One region of the Aminobacter sp. DSM 101952 genome, then DNA from elsewhere that is predicted to be linked to it. Evidence: predicted binding sites of a transcription regulator. Region 1 holds the regulator's gene; the other holds the start of a gene.
The links. The regulator LexA, encoded in region 1, represses DNA repair genes until DNA is damaged. The targets are predictions, from matches to a motif close to TGTTCNNNNTGTGTTCNG.
Positions count from the first base shown of each region.

Region 2: ASC75_RS24490 (YifB family Mg chelatase-like AAA ATPase) is a predicted target of LexA. The motif match lies at 3,306-3,323, and genes of this name have one in related genera.

Region 1 is NZ_LMCL01000023.1:226,922-234,339, reverse strand. It holds gene ASC75_RS15190 (ComEC/Rec2 family competence protein) at 70-2,547, shown strand; gene lexA (transcriptional repressor LexA) at 2,582-3,298, opposite strand; gene glp (gephyrin-like molybdotransferase Glp) at 3,403-4,608, opposite strand; gene moaC (cyclic pyranopterin monophosphate synthase MoaC) at 4,611-5,093, opposite strand; gene trpC (indole-3-glycerol phosphate synthase TrpC) at 5,095-5,907, opposite strand; gene trpD (anthranilate phosphoribosyltransferase) at 5,912-6,922, opposite strand; gene ASC75_RS15160 (SurA N-terminal domain-containing protein) at 6,919-7,418, opposite strand, start outside.
Region 2 is NZ_LMCL01000035.1:91,499-98,916, reverse strand. It holds gene ASC75_RS24505 (NYN domain-containing protein) at 32-697, shown strand; partial or broken gene cml (CmlA/FloR family chloramphenicol efflux MFS transporter) at 730-1,910, opposite strand; gene ASC75_RS24495 (diguanylate cyclase) at 2,139-3,176, opposite strand; gene ASC75_RS24490 (YifB family Mg chelatase-like AAA ATPase) at 3,411-4,943, shown strand; gene ASC75_RS24485 (GNAT family N-acetyltransferase) at 5,022-5,573, opposite strand; gene ASC75_RS24480 (transglutaminase-like cysteine peptidase) at 5,719-6,348, opposite strand; gene ASC75_RS24475 (polyhydroxyalkanoate depolymerase) at 6,653-7,418, opposite strand, start outside.

The DNA of each region.
Region 1 (7,418 bases):
CCGGCGGCGCATGGCGTTTCGGTGGCGCTGATGTAGCATAGAAGGTCTGGGGCGCAAGGGGCAGGCCCGATGGGCGAGCGCGTGCGGGAGGGGGAAACCGGTAACAATCCGGTGGTCGAGACCGGCGAGCGCGCCTTGCTGGGAGGGGCGGCCGTGTCCTCGGTGGCATGGGTGAGGCCGACTGTACCCAGCGCGGAAGCCACGGAAATCGCCGTGGTGCCGGTTCCGCAGCCTTATTTTCCCCGGCTGCCGGCATGGTCAGGCGCCGCCGCCAGTGTTCGTTCATCGACGCGGGCCATGCGGGTGGCCATCGAAACCGAGCTCGAACGAGGCGCTGCATTCCTGCTCGTGCCGGTCTTCCTGGCCATCGGCGCGCTTGGCTATTTCAGCTTTCATGCCGAGCCGCCTTTTGCGCCGCTGGTCACGGCTTTCGGGCTCCTGGCCGTGCTCGCCTTTCTCATGCGTACGAACAGGCTGGCCCACTACGCGCTCGCCGCCGCGGCCATCTGCCTGCTCGGCATGGCCATGGCCAAGATCGAAACGGATAGGATGGCGACCAGGATGCTCGGCGCGACGATATCGGCAGGCATCACCGGGCGGGTGGTCGAGATCGACAGCCTCGACAACGGCCGTCAGCGCCTGACCCTCGACATCCTGGCGACGGAGCGTCCGGTTCTGCGCTATGCGCCGGATCGCGTGCGGCTGACCGCGCGCAAGCTCCCCGATGGCGTGACCGCCGGCTCGCTGGTGACGGGCTATGCCCGGCTGATGCCGCCATCCGGCCCGGTAAGGCCGGGAAGTTACGACTTTTCCTTCGAAAGCTATTTTGACGGCATCGGCGCCAGCGGCTTCTTCATGAAGGGGCCGGAGCTTGTTGCGTCCACCGACCCGTTGCCGGCCACGAGCCAGGCCGCGGCCTGGGTGGCAAATGCGCGCGACCGCATCGCACAGCGCATTCGCGATCGCGTCGGCGGCGCGGAGGGCGAAATCGCTGCAGCCCTCGTCGTCGGCGTGCGCGGCGGCATCCCGGAAGACGTCAACGAGGCGCTGCGGCGCACCGGGCTCTACCACATCATTTCGATCTCGGGCCTGCACATGGCGATGGTCGCCGGGACGGTGATGCTGCTGACGCGGCTGGCCTTTGCCGCCTTTCCGGCGTTCGCGTCGCGTCGTCCGGTGAAGAAATATGCGGCAAGCGCCGCATTGGCCGCGACAGGGGGCTATCTGTTCATTTCGGGGGCCGAGGTCGCCGCGCAGCGCAGCTTCATCATGCTGGCCGTGATGCTGACGGCCGTGCTGTTCGACCGGGCTGCCTTGACCATGCGCAATCTGGCGATCTCGGCCATCGTCGTCATCGTGATTTCGCCGCACGAGGTGGTTGGACCGAGCTTCCAGATGTCGTTTGCAGCGACAGCGGCACTTGTCGGTGCCTATGCCTGGTGGTCCGACCGGCGCGAGCAACAGGCGCAGCCCGTCGTCCAGCGGTCGTTGCCGTCCAAGCTGTGGCGCTGGCTGGCGACCGTTGCGGCCGGGCTCGTCGCGACGTCGCTGATCGCCGGGCTTGCCACCAGCGTCTTCGGCGCCTGGCATTTCCAGCGCATCTCGCCGCTCAGCCTTGTCGCCAACCTGGCGGTGATGCCGATCGTCTCGGTGCTGGTCATGCCGTTTGCCGTGCTCGCCGGCCTGTTCATGCCGTTGCGCCTCGACGGCATCTTCCTTGACACCATGGGGGCCGGCCTGACGGCCATGATCGCGCTGGCGACGTGGTTCTCCGAGCGCTCGCCCGTCGATGCGGTCGGGCTGATGTCGACCCATTCGGTCGTCCTCGTCACCTTGGCGCTGGTCATAGGCTCGATGGCGACGACCTGGCTGCGACTGGCGGCGCTGCCGATTGCGACCCTGGCTCTGCTGCTGCTGATGAACGCGGAAGCGCCCGACGCGTTCGTCTCGGAGGATGCGCGCCTGGTGGGCGTGCCGGTTGGCGAAGGCAAGCTTGCCGTCAATCGGACCCGGCCAAGCCAGTTCACCGTCGACAATTGGAAACGTGCCCTGGTGTCGGAAGACCTGATCGGCCCCGCGCGCGTCGCCCCGGCAAGCGCTGCAAACCCGAAGCAGAACATCGGCCAGGGCGGTTCGGGCCGGTCCGGCGGTGATGCGGCCTTTTCCTGCACCGACGGGCTGTGTCTCATCGAGCACCCCTCGGGCATGCACCTGGCCCATGCGGAAAACGCGGCAGCCGCCAGGCGAGCCTGCGGCATCGCCAACCTTGTCGTCGTGAACGACGCCACGGCACGCAATCCGTGCGGCAACGCTGCTGTTGTCGTGCTCACCAGCCGCGCGTTGGCTCGCCTGGGAAGCGCGGCGATATTCTTGAGGCCTGCCCAGGACGGCGCGCGCCAGGATGTCGAGATCCGCCACGCCGTGGCCACGCCATACCGACCCTGGCATGTGCAGCGGGCATTCTCGCGCGAGGCGAGGGGACTGCCGCCCTATCGGCGAGACAGCAGGCGTCCGGGCGCATCAGAACCGGCATCGCCAGCCCGATAGGCCGTGCGCATGCGCGCCAGGTTGCCTGCAGGGATTAGTACCGGCGGATCAGCCCGACGAGCTTGCCCTGAACCTTGACCCGGTCAGGTCCGAAGATGCGGGTTTCATAGGCCGGATTGGCGGCTTCCAGAGCGATCGAGGCGCCCTTGCGGCGGAAGCGCTTGAGCGTCGCTTCCTCGTCGTCGACCAGTGCAACGATGATCTCGCCGGGGTTGGCGATGTTGGAACTGCGGATAACCACCGTATCGCCATCGAAGATGCCGGCCTCGATCATCGAGTCGCCCTTGACCTCGAGGGCATAATGCTCGCCGCCCATGATCATGTCCGGCGGCACCGAAATGGAATGGGTCTTGTGCTGGATCGCGTCGATCGGCACGCCGGCGGCGATGCGCCCCATGACCGGGATGGTGACGGCAGCAGCGACATCGTCGTCATTGCCGGCCGAGAACGATCTCGATGGCTCCGGCTTGCGGCCAAGGCTGCCCTCGATGACGCTCGGCGAGAATTTTCGTGCCGCATTGAGGCCGGGTGCGATCGAATCGGGCAGTCGCAACACTTCCAGCGCGCGTGCCCGGTTGGGCAGGCGGCGGATGAAGCCACGTTCCTCGAGCGCGGTGATCAAGCGGTGGATGCCGGATTTGGAGGCGAGATCCAGCGCTTCCTTCATTTCGTCGAAGGATGGCGGAATGCCCGCTTCCTTCAACCGCTCATGAATGAACAGCAGAAGCTCGTGTTGCTTGCGCGTCAGCATGGTCACCCCCGAGGAATCAGAAGAAAAACAAACCCAGAACAAACACTATCTGTTCCAGTTGTGTTCCGCAACTGTTTATATTTCGTGAAGGGGGTTGGGTATGCTCAGCGCAGCATCAGCACGCGGCACGGGTTGCCACGTTCGGCAGCCGGTGCGAAGGGGGCGCGCATGATCGCGCAGTTGGCGTCCGCCAGCGTGCGCAGCATCGACGAATCCTGGATGGTGTAGGGCGTCACCACAAGGCCGTCGGCGGTTTCGCGCGCGAGGGCGCGGACGAAGTCCTGGCGCAGGTCGTTGGCGGTCATCGCGGCGTCGAGGATGCCAGTGCGAATGTCAGGCGAATAGGGCCGCCCGCCAAGAGTTGCCAGCAGCGGCTTGAGGAAGATGTGCGCGCAGATCAGGCTGGCGACGGGATTTCCGGGCAGTCCGATGCAGCGCGTCTTGCCGAGGCGGCCGAACATCAGCGGCTTGCCGGGGCGCATGGCGATCTTCCAGAAATCGAGATCCATGCCGAGCCCGGTCAGCACGCGGTGCACCAGGTCGTGGTCGCCGACGGACGCGCCGCCAAGCGTGACGATGACGTCCGCCTGCGCATCGAGCGCCTTGCCGACGAGGGTCGCGATCGCATCGGTGCGGTCCGGTGCGATGCCGAGGTCGAGCACGCGCGCGCCGACGGATTCGGCGATGGCGGCGACACCATAGGCGTTGGAGGCAATGATCTGGCCGGGGCCGGGGTTGCTGCCGGGCGGCAGAAGTTCGTCGCCGGTGGCGATGATCGCGATCAGCGGCGCCTTGGCGACCTGCAATTCGGGATGATTGGCCGCGGCAATGAGCGACAAGCCTGCCGGATCGAGCACGCGCCCGGCGTCGAGGATCAGGTCGCCCTGCCGGAAGTCCAGGCCCTTGGCGCGGATGTTGCGGCCCGGCGCCGTCGGCTCCACGACCTCGATCTCGCCATTGCCGAGGTCGCGCACGTTTTCCTGGATGACGACGGTGTCGGCGCCCTCGGGCACGGGAGCGCCGGTGAAGATGCGCACCGCCTGGCCTGGCGCCAGCGTTCCGGTGAACTGCCTGCCTGCCGGAGCCTCGCCGATGACCGACAGCCTTGCCGGCAGCGATGCTATGTCGTCGGCGCGCACGGCATAGCCATCCATTGCCGAGGCAGCGAAGGGAGGCTGCGTGCGCAAGGCGTGCAAGGGTGCGGCAAGGACACGGCCCGCCGCTTCCCGCAGGCCGACCGTTTCAGAACCGCTCGGTTGAGCGCCGTCGAGAAGGCGCGCCAGCGCTTCGGAGACTGGAAGCAAAGCCATGGCTATTCGCCTGCCTTGTAGTCGCCCGACTTGCCGCCGGTCTTCTCGACCAGGCGGATGCCGGAAATCACCATGCCGCGGTCGGCGGCCTTGGCCATGTCGTAGATGGTCAGGCAGGCTACGGAAGCCGCCGTCAGCGCTTCCATTTCGACGCCGGTCTTGCCGCTGACGCGGGCAAGGGCCGTGACGCGAAGGCCGGGCAGGGCCTCGTCGGGCTCGATCTCGACCGAAACCTTGGTCAACAGCAGCGGATGGCAGAGCGGGATGAGTTCGTGCGTGCGCTTGGCCGCCATGATGCCGGCAATGCGCGCGGTCCCCAGCACGTCGCCCTTCTTGGCATTGCCCGACAGGATCAGGGCAAGCGTTTCGGGACGCATCGCAATCGAGCCTTCGGCGATGGCCGTGCGCGTCGTCTCGGCCTTGTCGCCGACATCGACCATATTGGCTTCGCCGGATGCGCCGATGTGGGTGAGGGTGGCGGCCATGTCAGGCACCGGCCGTCTGCGGAATGCCTTCGAGCAACTCCCGCGTGGCGGCCGCCACGTCGGCCTGCCGCATCAGGCTTTCGCCGACGAGGAAGCTGCCGATGCCGGATTTTTCCAGGCGCAGGCAATCGTCATGCGTGAAGATGCCGCTTTCGCCGACAAGCAGCCGGTCCGTCGGCACCATGGGTGCCAGCCGTTCGGACGTGGTGAGACTGACCTCGAAGGTCCTGAGGTTGCGGTTGTTGACGCCGAGCAGGCGCGACGTGAGCTTCAGCGCGCGCTCGGTCTCTTGCCCGTCGTGCACCTCGACCAGTGCGTCCATGCCGAGTTCGAAGGCGGTGTCTTCGAGCCGGCGGGCATCGTCGTCGGACAGGCTTGCCATGATGATGAGGATGGCGTCGGCACCCCAGGCGCGGGCCTCGTACACTTGGTAGGGCTCGAACATGAAGTCCTTGCGCAGCGCCGGCAGGGCGCAGGCTTGGCGAGCAGCCATCAGGAATTCGGGCGCGCCCTGGAAGGACGGCGTGTCGGTCAGCACCGACAGGCAGGCGGCGCCGCCTTCGGCATAGGCCCGGGCCAATGACGGCGGGTCGAAGTCGGCGCGGATCAGGCCCTTGGACGGGCTCGCCTTCTTGATCTCGGCAATCAGGCCGAAGCGGCCGTCGCTGCGCTTTGCCTCTAGGGCGGCAAGGAAACCGCGCGGCGCGGCCACGTCGCGCGCCTTGGCCTTGACCTCGGCGAGCGGCAGCAATGTCTTGGCGGCGGCGATCTCGTCGCGCTTGTAGGCTTCGATTTGGCGCAGGATGTCGGCCATGTCTTTATCCGTTCGAGACGCCGACGAGGCGCTGGAGCACGGCGAGAGCACGACCGCTGTCGATCGCATCCGCCGCGAGCTTCACGCCTTCGCCGATGGTCGCCACCTTGTCGGCGACAACCAGGCCGGCACCGGCGTTCATCAGCACCGTGTCGCGATAGGCGCCTGCAGTGCCTTCGAGCACGCGGCGCAGGGCGGCCGCATTGTATGCGGAATCGCCGCCGCGCAGCTCTTCGCGGGTGTGCCTGGCGAGGCCGACCTGTTCGGGCGTCAGGGTGAAGGTGCTGATGGCGCCGTCGGCGAGTGCCGCGACATGGGTTTCGCCCGTCGTGGTGATCTCGTCATACCCGTCGCCATGGACGACCCAGGTCGACTTGGCGCCGAGCTCCTTCAGCGTCTCTGCAACCGGCACGATCCACTCGGGCGAGAACACGCCGACCAGCTGGCGGTCGACGCCGGCTGGATTGGAGAGCGGCCCGAGCAGGTTGAAGATCGTGCGGGTGCCGAGTTCGACGCGCGTTGCGCCGACATGCTTCATCGCCGGGTGATGGGCAGGCGCGAACATGAAGCCGACGCCGGCCTCGTGGATGCAGCGGCCGACCGCTTCGGGCGGCAGGTCGATGTTGACGCCGAGCGCGGTCAGGACGTCGGCGGCGCCCGTCAGCGAGGACAGGCCGCGGTTGCCGTGCTTGGCGACCGGCACGCCGGCGCCGGCGATGACGAAGGCCGAGGCGGTCGAGATGTTGACGCTGTGCGAGCCGTCGCCGCCGGTGCCGACGATGTCGATGGCGTCAGCCGGGGCGTCGACGCGAAGCATCTTGTCGCGCATGGTGGCGACGGCGCCGGAGATTTCGCTGACCGTCTCGCCGCGCACGCGCAACGCCATCAGGAAGCCGCCGATCTGCCCCGGCGTCGCTTCGCCCGACATGATGATGTCGAAGGCCTCGCGCGCTTCCTCGAAGGTGAGGGCGGTGCCGCTGGCGACCTTGGCGATGTGGGGCTTGAGTGCGCTCATTGCGGCGTCACTGCGATCGCGCGGGCGATCGCAGCCTGGTCGATGGTGGCCTTGTATTCGCCCTGCAGCTGCGCCACCAGCTGATCGAGCAGATCGTCGGACATGCCCGAAGCGAAGGTCTTCTGCGCGTCCTCGGGCACGGCGCTTGCGTCGGCGCCGGCCGGCTCGAACACTTCGACGACCTTGAACAGGATCTGGGCGTCGCCGGCCGGTGCTGCGATAACGCCGGTGCCGCCTTCGCCCATGGCAAACATCGCGGCAGCGCCCTCGCGGCCGAAATCGGCGTCGTCGGCTTCGCGCTTGAGGCCGCGCTTGGTCTGCTTCTCGAGCTTGAGCTCACCCGCGATCACGTCCATCGCGGCGCCATCCGTTAGGCGCTTTTCAAGTTCCGTGGCCTTGTCCCTGAGGCGCTTGGTCGCCTCGGCTGCGGTCCAGTCCGCCACGACCTTCTCCCGAACTTCGTCGAGGGCGCGGTCGCGGGCCGGCGTGATGCCGT
Region 2 (7,418 bases), on a different contig from region 1:
CCTTTGCTTTTTTAAGGGGTGGAGGGTGACTATGCGTACCATCGTCTACATCGATGGATTCAACCTATATTATAGGATGCTCAAGGATCGCCCGGCTGTGAAGTGGGTGAACCCGCTTCTGCTCGCGGAAAATGTCCTGCAAGCTGGGCATGTCATAACTCGAGTGAACTACTATATTGCGAGGGTTTCGGCGCGTGCTCACGATCCGCAAGCTCCCGCCAGGCAAGCAACCTACCTGAACGCGCTCGCAACAGTCCCCCAGATAGCTGTCCACGAGGGGAGCTTCATGATCACGGAGCCGTGGATGCCGCTTGCCCTTCCTCCTCAGTCGAAGCCGAATGGCTACAACTGGAATATGCCCCCGCCTTCGGTGGTGAAGGTAGTCAAGAGCGAAGAAAAGGGTAGTGACGTAAACCTTGGTTCACATTTGGTGCGTGACGCATTCACCAACGCTTTCGATGTAGCAGTGGTAATTACAAACGATTCCGATCTCGTAGAGCCTATTCGAATTGCAGTGCAGGAGGCAGGTAAAAGAGTAGGCCTCCTAGTGCCGGTGAAATACCCAAACCAAAGCCTGATGGGCGTCGCCTCTTTCTATCTTCGGATTCGGCCTGGTCATTTGGCTCGATCCCAGTTTCCTGCAACAATCAACCTTTCTGATGGAATCTCCATCACCAAGCCAACCAGTTGGGTTTAGCATCAGAGTGCCCGCTTACGTGCTCAGCATGTTCATTGTAGCAGCCTGAGGCCGCCCAACGTCACCAGCGCCATGACCGCGCAATAGGCCGCCAGCGGCCAGGCCGTGTCGCCGCCGAGCATGACGACGACCAGCGTGCCGACGATGCCGACGATCAGGCTCTGGACACAGAAATAGAGCGCGACGGCTGCGCCCGCAGCATTGCCGAACGCTTCGAGCGCGCCGTTGCCGTCACCGAGCCGGCGAAGACGATGCCGACCGAAATCAGCCACATCGGCACGACGAAAGTCCAGAACGACGGTTCGGCGAACAGCTGGCCGAGGGCCAGCAGCGCGGCACCGAAGATCAGCATCGCCATGCCTCGCGCCAGGCTGCCCGCGATGCCCCAGCGCGCGACGAACGATTTGGCGAAGCGCGTGGTGACGATCATCGCCAGCGCCGCCGTGGCAAAGGCCAGGCTGAAACCGAGCTGCGAATAGCCGGCCTTGTCGATGAGCACGCGCGGCGCCGTCGAGAAGAAGACGAAGAACGCGCCCATCGCCGCGCTGAAGCCCAGCGTGTAGACCCAAAAAGCGGGACTCTTCAGGATTTGCCGGAAGGCCGGGCGCGGCTGCGTTGCCCCCTTGGGCCGCGTCTCGTGCCAGCGCGGCAGGGCGTTCAGCGCGGCAGCGAGGGCAAGGATGCCCAGCGCCGTGAAGATCGCCCGCCAGCCGAGGCTTTCGGCGACCAGCGCGCCGGCGATCGGGCCGAGCGCCGGCACGCAGGCCAGCATGGAACTGAACAGGCCATAGATGACGGTACCTTCCGCCCGCTCGGCATAGACGTCGCGCACCGTGGCGAAGGTGGCGACGAGGGCCGCCGACGCGCCCAGCGCCTGGACCACGCGCAGGGCTAAGAAGACCGCCGCAGACGATGTGACGGCGAGCAGGAACGAGGCCATGGCGAACAGCACCGCGCCGCCGAGCAGCACGGGGCGGCGGCCGATGCGGTCGGAGACGGGGCCGAAGACGACCTGGCCGAGGCCGAGCACGATCATGTAGAGGCTCAGCGTCAGCTGGACGATGCCGGGCGTCGTGCCGAGGATGGCAGGCATCTGCGGCACGACGGGCAGGTAGATGTCCATGGCCAGCGAGGCCAGGATGTCGAAGGGCGCCATCAGCAGCAGCGCCGCCGGCAGGGAATGGCCCCAGGTGGAACAGTTTCGATTGGGCATGACAAGGCATCCGCTCAAATGAATTTCATCTGGCGGCGAACTGCTACTTCGCTTGTCTAAGGGATGAGAGGGCAGGGCGCCGCAGCAACGTCTCGGGGTTGTTGCGGCCTATCTGTCTGCGGACTTGGCTGTGCCCATGTTCATGTCGCGACTGCTCGCCTTGATCTCCAGGGCAGCCATATCAGCAGGGTTTGCGCGCAACAAGCCTGTGCGGAGACGGATCGGGCCTCAGGCGGCGCGATGGCCGGGCATGCCGGCCGTATCGCTCGGCTTGAAGATGCGGAAGGTGTTGCGGCCCGCCGCCTTGGCCTGGTAGAGCGCGGTATCGGCCCTGACCAGCAGCTCCGATGACGTGCCGGCCTCGAACAGGGCGATGCCGACGGAGGCGCCGAGCCGGAGCAGCGCACTGCCGTGATCGATCGGCTCGCCGAGCCTTTCGATGATCGCGCGCGCCAGTTCGGACACCGCGGACAGGCCGTGTTGCGGCCCGGTCAGCACGGCGAACTCGTCACCGCCGATGCGCGATACGAGTTCCGCGCCGCAGCAGGCGGCTTCGAGCCGCCGCGCCACCTGCTTGAGACACTCGTCGCCGACCATGTGGCCGAAGGTGTCGTTGATCTGCTTGAAGCCGTCGAGATCGATCAGCAGCAGCGCGCCGACGGCGGGCTTGCCGGCGTCGGACGCAGTCAGTTCCTGCAGGGTCGACTGGAACCGGCCCCGGTTGGCGAGCCCGGTCATGACGTCGAACTCGGCGAGATAGCGCATCCGGTCGGCGAGGATCTTCTCTTCGGTGATGTCCTGCTTGAGACCGAAGATGCGCACGGCGACGCCGTTCTCGCTCTCGACGCAGGCGGTGATGCGGATCCAGCGGCGGTTGCCCTTGACGGTGACGATCTCGGCGTCGAGGCCGAAGCCGGTGCGGTCCTCGATCGCCTTGCTGCGCCTGACATGCAGCTCCGCCGCCGACTCCGGCGCATAACACTTGACGATCTCCCTGCGCTCCAGCACCGAGCCGCGCGGCAGGTCGAAGATGTCGTAGACGACGTCAGTCCAGTCCAGCGCCTGATCGGCGAGGTTGCATTGCCAGACGCCGATGCGGGCGGCGGCCGAGGACCTGTCGAAGATCTTCTGGCTGTGCGCCAGCGAGGCAGCCTGCTGCTCGATCAGCGCAGCCTGCGCCGCGAGCTGCGCCTCGAGGCGCGCGATCCTGGCCGCGCCGCGAAGCGGCTGCCGTCCGACCTTTCGCTTAGACAGCCCCTGGCGCATGGTGAGCGTCGATCGCCTTGTTCGTGTGATGCGCCTTATATTCGCGCGCAAGCATTTAATATTCCCTATCCAGCCGGCACGATCCAGCTGCTTTGCCGGGTCGATTTGTGGCGCTAGCATCGCCGGATATGTTCCCTAAATGTTCTTGCGTTCCCATGCAATCTATGCTTGTCTTGCCCAACTTCTTCCACGACCTGCTCGCGCAGGCGCGGGGAGGCCGGGCGGAGGGGCGGCATGGTTTCGCGCGTGCGCACTGTTGCGTTCCAGGGCATCGAGGCGGTTCCCGTCGACGTGCAGGTGATGGTCGCGCCGGGCAAGGTCGGCATGCAGATCGTCGGCCTGCCCGACAAGGCAGTGGCCGAGAGCCGCGAGCGGGTGCAGGCGGCGCTGCATGCCTCGGGCCTGTCGATGCCGGCCAAGAAGGTCACCGTCAATCTCGCCCCCGCCGACCTGCCCAAGGAGGGCAGCCACTACGACCTGCCCATCGCTCTCGGCCTGATGGCGGCGCTGGGCGCGTTGCCGGGCGACGCGCTCGCAGCCTATGTCGTGCTCGGCGAACTGTCGCTCGACGGCACGATCGCGGCGGTCGCCGGCGCGCTGCCAGCCGCCATCGGCGCCAATGCCGAGGGCAAGGGGCTGATCTGCCCGGCCGCCAGCGGGCCGGAAGCCGCCTGGGCCGGCCCCGAAATCGACATCCTGGCGCCGCGCAGCCTGATTGCGATCGCCAACCATTTCCGCGGCACACAGGTGCTGTCGCGGCCCGAAGCCGGCATCCACGCGCCGGCCACCGGCATCGCCGATCTTGCCGACATCAAGGGCCAGGAAAGCGCCAGGCGGGCGCTCGAAGTGGCGGCCGCCGGCGGCCACAACCTGCTGTTCGTCGGCCCGCCCGGCGCCGGCAAGTCGATGCTGGCGGCGCGCCTGCCCTCCATCCTGCCGCCGCTGTCGCCCAAGGAACTGCTCGAAGTCTCGATGATCGCCTCGGTCGCCGGCGAACTGGCCGAGGGCAAGCTCACCGACCGGCGGCCGTTCCGCGCACCGCACCACTCGGCCTCGATGGCGGCGATGGTCGGCGGCGGCCTGCGGGCGCGGCCGGGCGAAGTGTCGCTCGCCCATCACGGCGTGCTGTTCCTCGATGAGTTCCCCGAGTTTTCGCCGCAGGTGCTCGATTCGCTGCGCCAGCCGCTCGAAACCGGTGAATGCATGATCGCGCGCGTCAACCACCGCATCACCTATCCGGCCCGGATCCAGTTGGTCGCGGCGATGAACCCGTGCCGCTGCGGCATGGCCGGCGAACCCGGCTACCGCTGCCTGCGCGGCACACGCTGCCAGTCCGACTATCAGGCGCGCATCTCCGGTCCGCTGCTCGACCGCATCGACCTGCGCATCGAGGTGCCCTCGGTCTCCGCCACCGACCTGATCCGGACGGCTAGGTCGGAGGCGAGCGCGGATGTCGCGGCGCGTGTCGCCCGGGCCCGCACGATCCAGCGCGAGCGGTTGGATCGCCACGGCGTCACCGGTGCCACCACCAATGCGCAATGCTCTGCCGGCCTGATCGAGGACATCGCCATCCCCGATGCCGCCGGGCTGGCGCTGCTGCGCGATGCCAGCGAAAAGCTCGGCTTTTCCGCCCGCGCCTATCACCGGGTCCTCAAGGTGGCGCGCACGCTCGCCGATCTCGACGCCAGCGAGGCCGTCGGCCGCATCCATCTCGCCGAGGCGATCTCCTACCGCATCGGTTCAGAGCGCATGGCCCAGGCGGCATAGGCAGCGCGGCCGGCAGCGATTTCGGCCCCCGTTTCGTCGTTCATCTAAAAGAACGAGCGGTCCCTGTCACGGGCTGCCTTAACCTGTCCCGGCACCAGGCTGATCGAGAAATAGATACCAGAACAACGCCGGTGCAGCGTCGTTGCCTTCCGTCGCCACGTAGAGCAACCAGTCGATTCCGCCGAGTTGGAAGCCACAGGCTGCATAGAACCTGCAAGCCGGAAGATTGTTGCCCTGCGTTTCTAGGCGAATCCCGAGCAGTTGTTTGTCCCGCACCCAGGCAACCGCCGCATCCATCAGGCGGCGCCCAACGTTGCGGCGGCGAGCGCTGCGATCGACCGCCAGATCCGCGACTGTGGCCAGCCTGTTCCAGGATTTCTTGACCGCGATGAAACCGACAGCCCTTCCATCCAGCAAGGCCACGAACACGGCGCCGTCGGCTCCACTCAAAAGACCGCTGATCGAACGCGCGTCGAAACCGTAAGGCTGCTCAGATGGCTCGTGAGCCTGGACCGCATCCGCGCTGGCCAAGGGTGGCGCCACCTGAAACGAGTAGTCGCGCTCTTCCAATTGCCGCAGCAATTCCGGTGAGCCTGGGACAATGCGGATCTTATGATCCGAGGCGGACAATCCAGATTGCTCCTTCGCCAACGCATCCGCATGCCACGATAGCAGGTGTCTTTACTCGACATCGGCCACGTTGGAACACGCCCGGCTGGATCGCGCAGACAGCGTCGGGTTTGCGACGCCGCGGCTGAAGGGCTTGCCTGACCGGCTACTTGACCGAACCGACCATCGATTCCTGGCCTTCGCGGATCGAAACCCAGCGGCCGGTGTTCTCGCTCGACTGGCGCTTGAGATAGCGATAGCCGGTCTCGTCCCACTGGCGCACGGTGTCCGTCAGGTTGTCGAGCACGAAGTCGCCCTTGGAAGTGCGCACGGTCAGCACGGCGTGGCCCTCGCCGTCGGGCTTGCGCACGACGGTGATCAGCAGGTTCGCCAGCGAGACGCCTTCCTGGCTCAGCGTGCGGCGCTTCTCCAGGACGTAGTCCTCGCAGTCGCCCTCGCCATTGGCCGGATAGGTCCAGACCTCGTCGCGGCCATAGATGTCGATGTCGTTCATCGGCTTGATCGCGGCGTTGGTGGCGACGTTGACCGCCACCATCTTGCGCCACAGGGCACCGGTCATCTGCTCGGGACCGGTGTCGCGCTGCTTGATCGAGCACTCCCTCGGGTTGAGGCGGCAGAAGTCGTAATGGCCGATCGGTTGCGAGGTCAGCCCGCCCGTGACCATCGGCTCTGACGCCGCAAAGGCCGCGCCGGCAGACAAAAAGGCGCCTGCCAACAGCCCAAGAAACACACCGGTACGCCCCGCCGCGCACCGCACGCCTGCTGCGGAAATCATCTGCCCCGCTCGCCCCTTTACATCGTTAACAAAACGTTAAGGTCGAGGGTGGCCCGGAGTCAATCGAAGCTCGCGGCAGATTGCAGACATGGTTACCGCGCGTGATGCGACGCGACTATTGTGCAACAGGATGCATCGCGTCAGCTGGCAAGCGACGAACGGCTTTCGGCACGGCGCACAGCATGGATTCAAGGGCTTAGGCCGTCGCCTGCGCTCCGCTCGGCCCCCACAAAGCAGAAGGGCCCGGCGGTTGGCGCCGGGCCCTGCTGTGGATAAGACGGACGTCGCCTGCGGAGGCCTGAGATCAGGCCTTGCGCACCAGCCGTGGCTTGGCCGGCTTGCGCACCGACGCGCCATAGCTGGCCATGAAGTCGACGATGCGCGGCACGATCTCGGCGCGGAAGCGCGAGCCGTTGAAGACGCCGTAGTGGCCGACGGACGGCTGCATGTAATGCGCCTTCATCTCCCCGGGGATGTTGCGGCACAGGTCATGCGCGGCCTGCGTCTGGCCGAGGCCGGAAATGTCGTCGTTCTCGCCCTCGACGGTGAACAGCGCGACGTTGCGGATCGCCGACGTGTCGACCGGCTGGCCGCGATGGGTCATCTCGCCCTTGGGCAGCGCGTGGCGCACGAACACGGTGTCGACCGTCTGCAGGTAGAACTCGGCGGTCAGGTCCATCACCGCCAGATATTCGTCGTAGAAGTCGCGGTGCTTCTCCGCGCTGTCGCCGTCGTTCTTCACCAGGTGCATGAAGAAGTCCTTGTGGGCGATGATGTGGCGGTCGAGGTTCATTGTCATGAAACCCGACAGCTGCAGGAAGCCCGGATAGACGTCGCGGGTGAAGCCCGGCGCCGGCCACGGCACCTGCATGATGACGTTGTCGCGGAACCAGTCGATGCTCTTCTTCTCGGCGAGCTCGTTGACCGCGGTCGGGTTGCGCCTCGTGTCGATCGGCCCGCCCATCAGCGTCATGGTCGATGGCGCGAAGCGGTCGCCTCGGGCTTCCATGACGGCGACGGCGGCCAGCACCGGCACCGAGGGCTGGCACACCGCCATCACATGGGTGTCG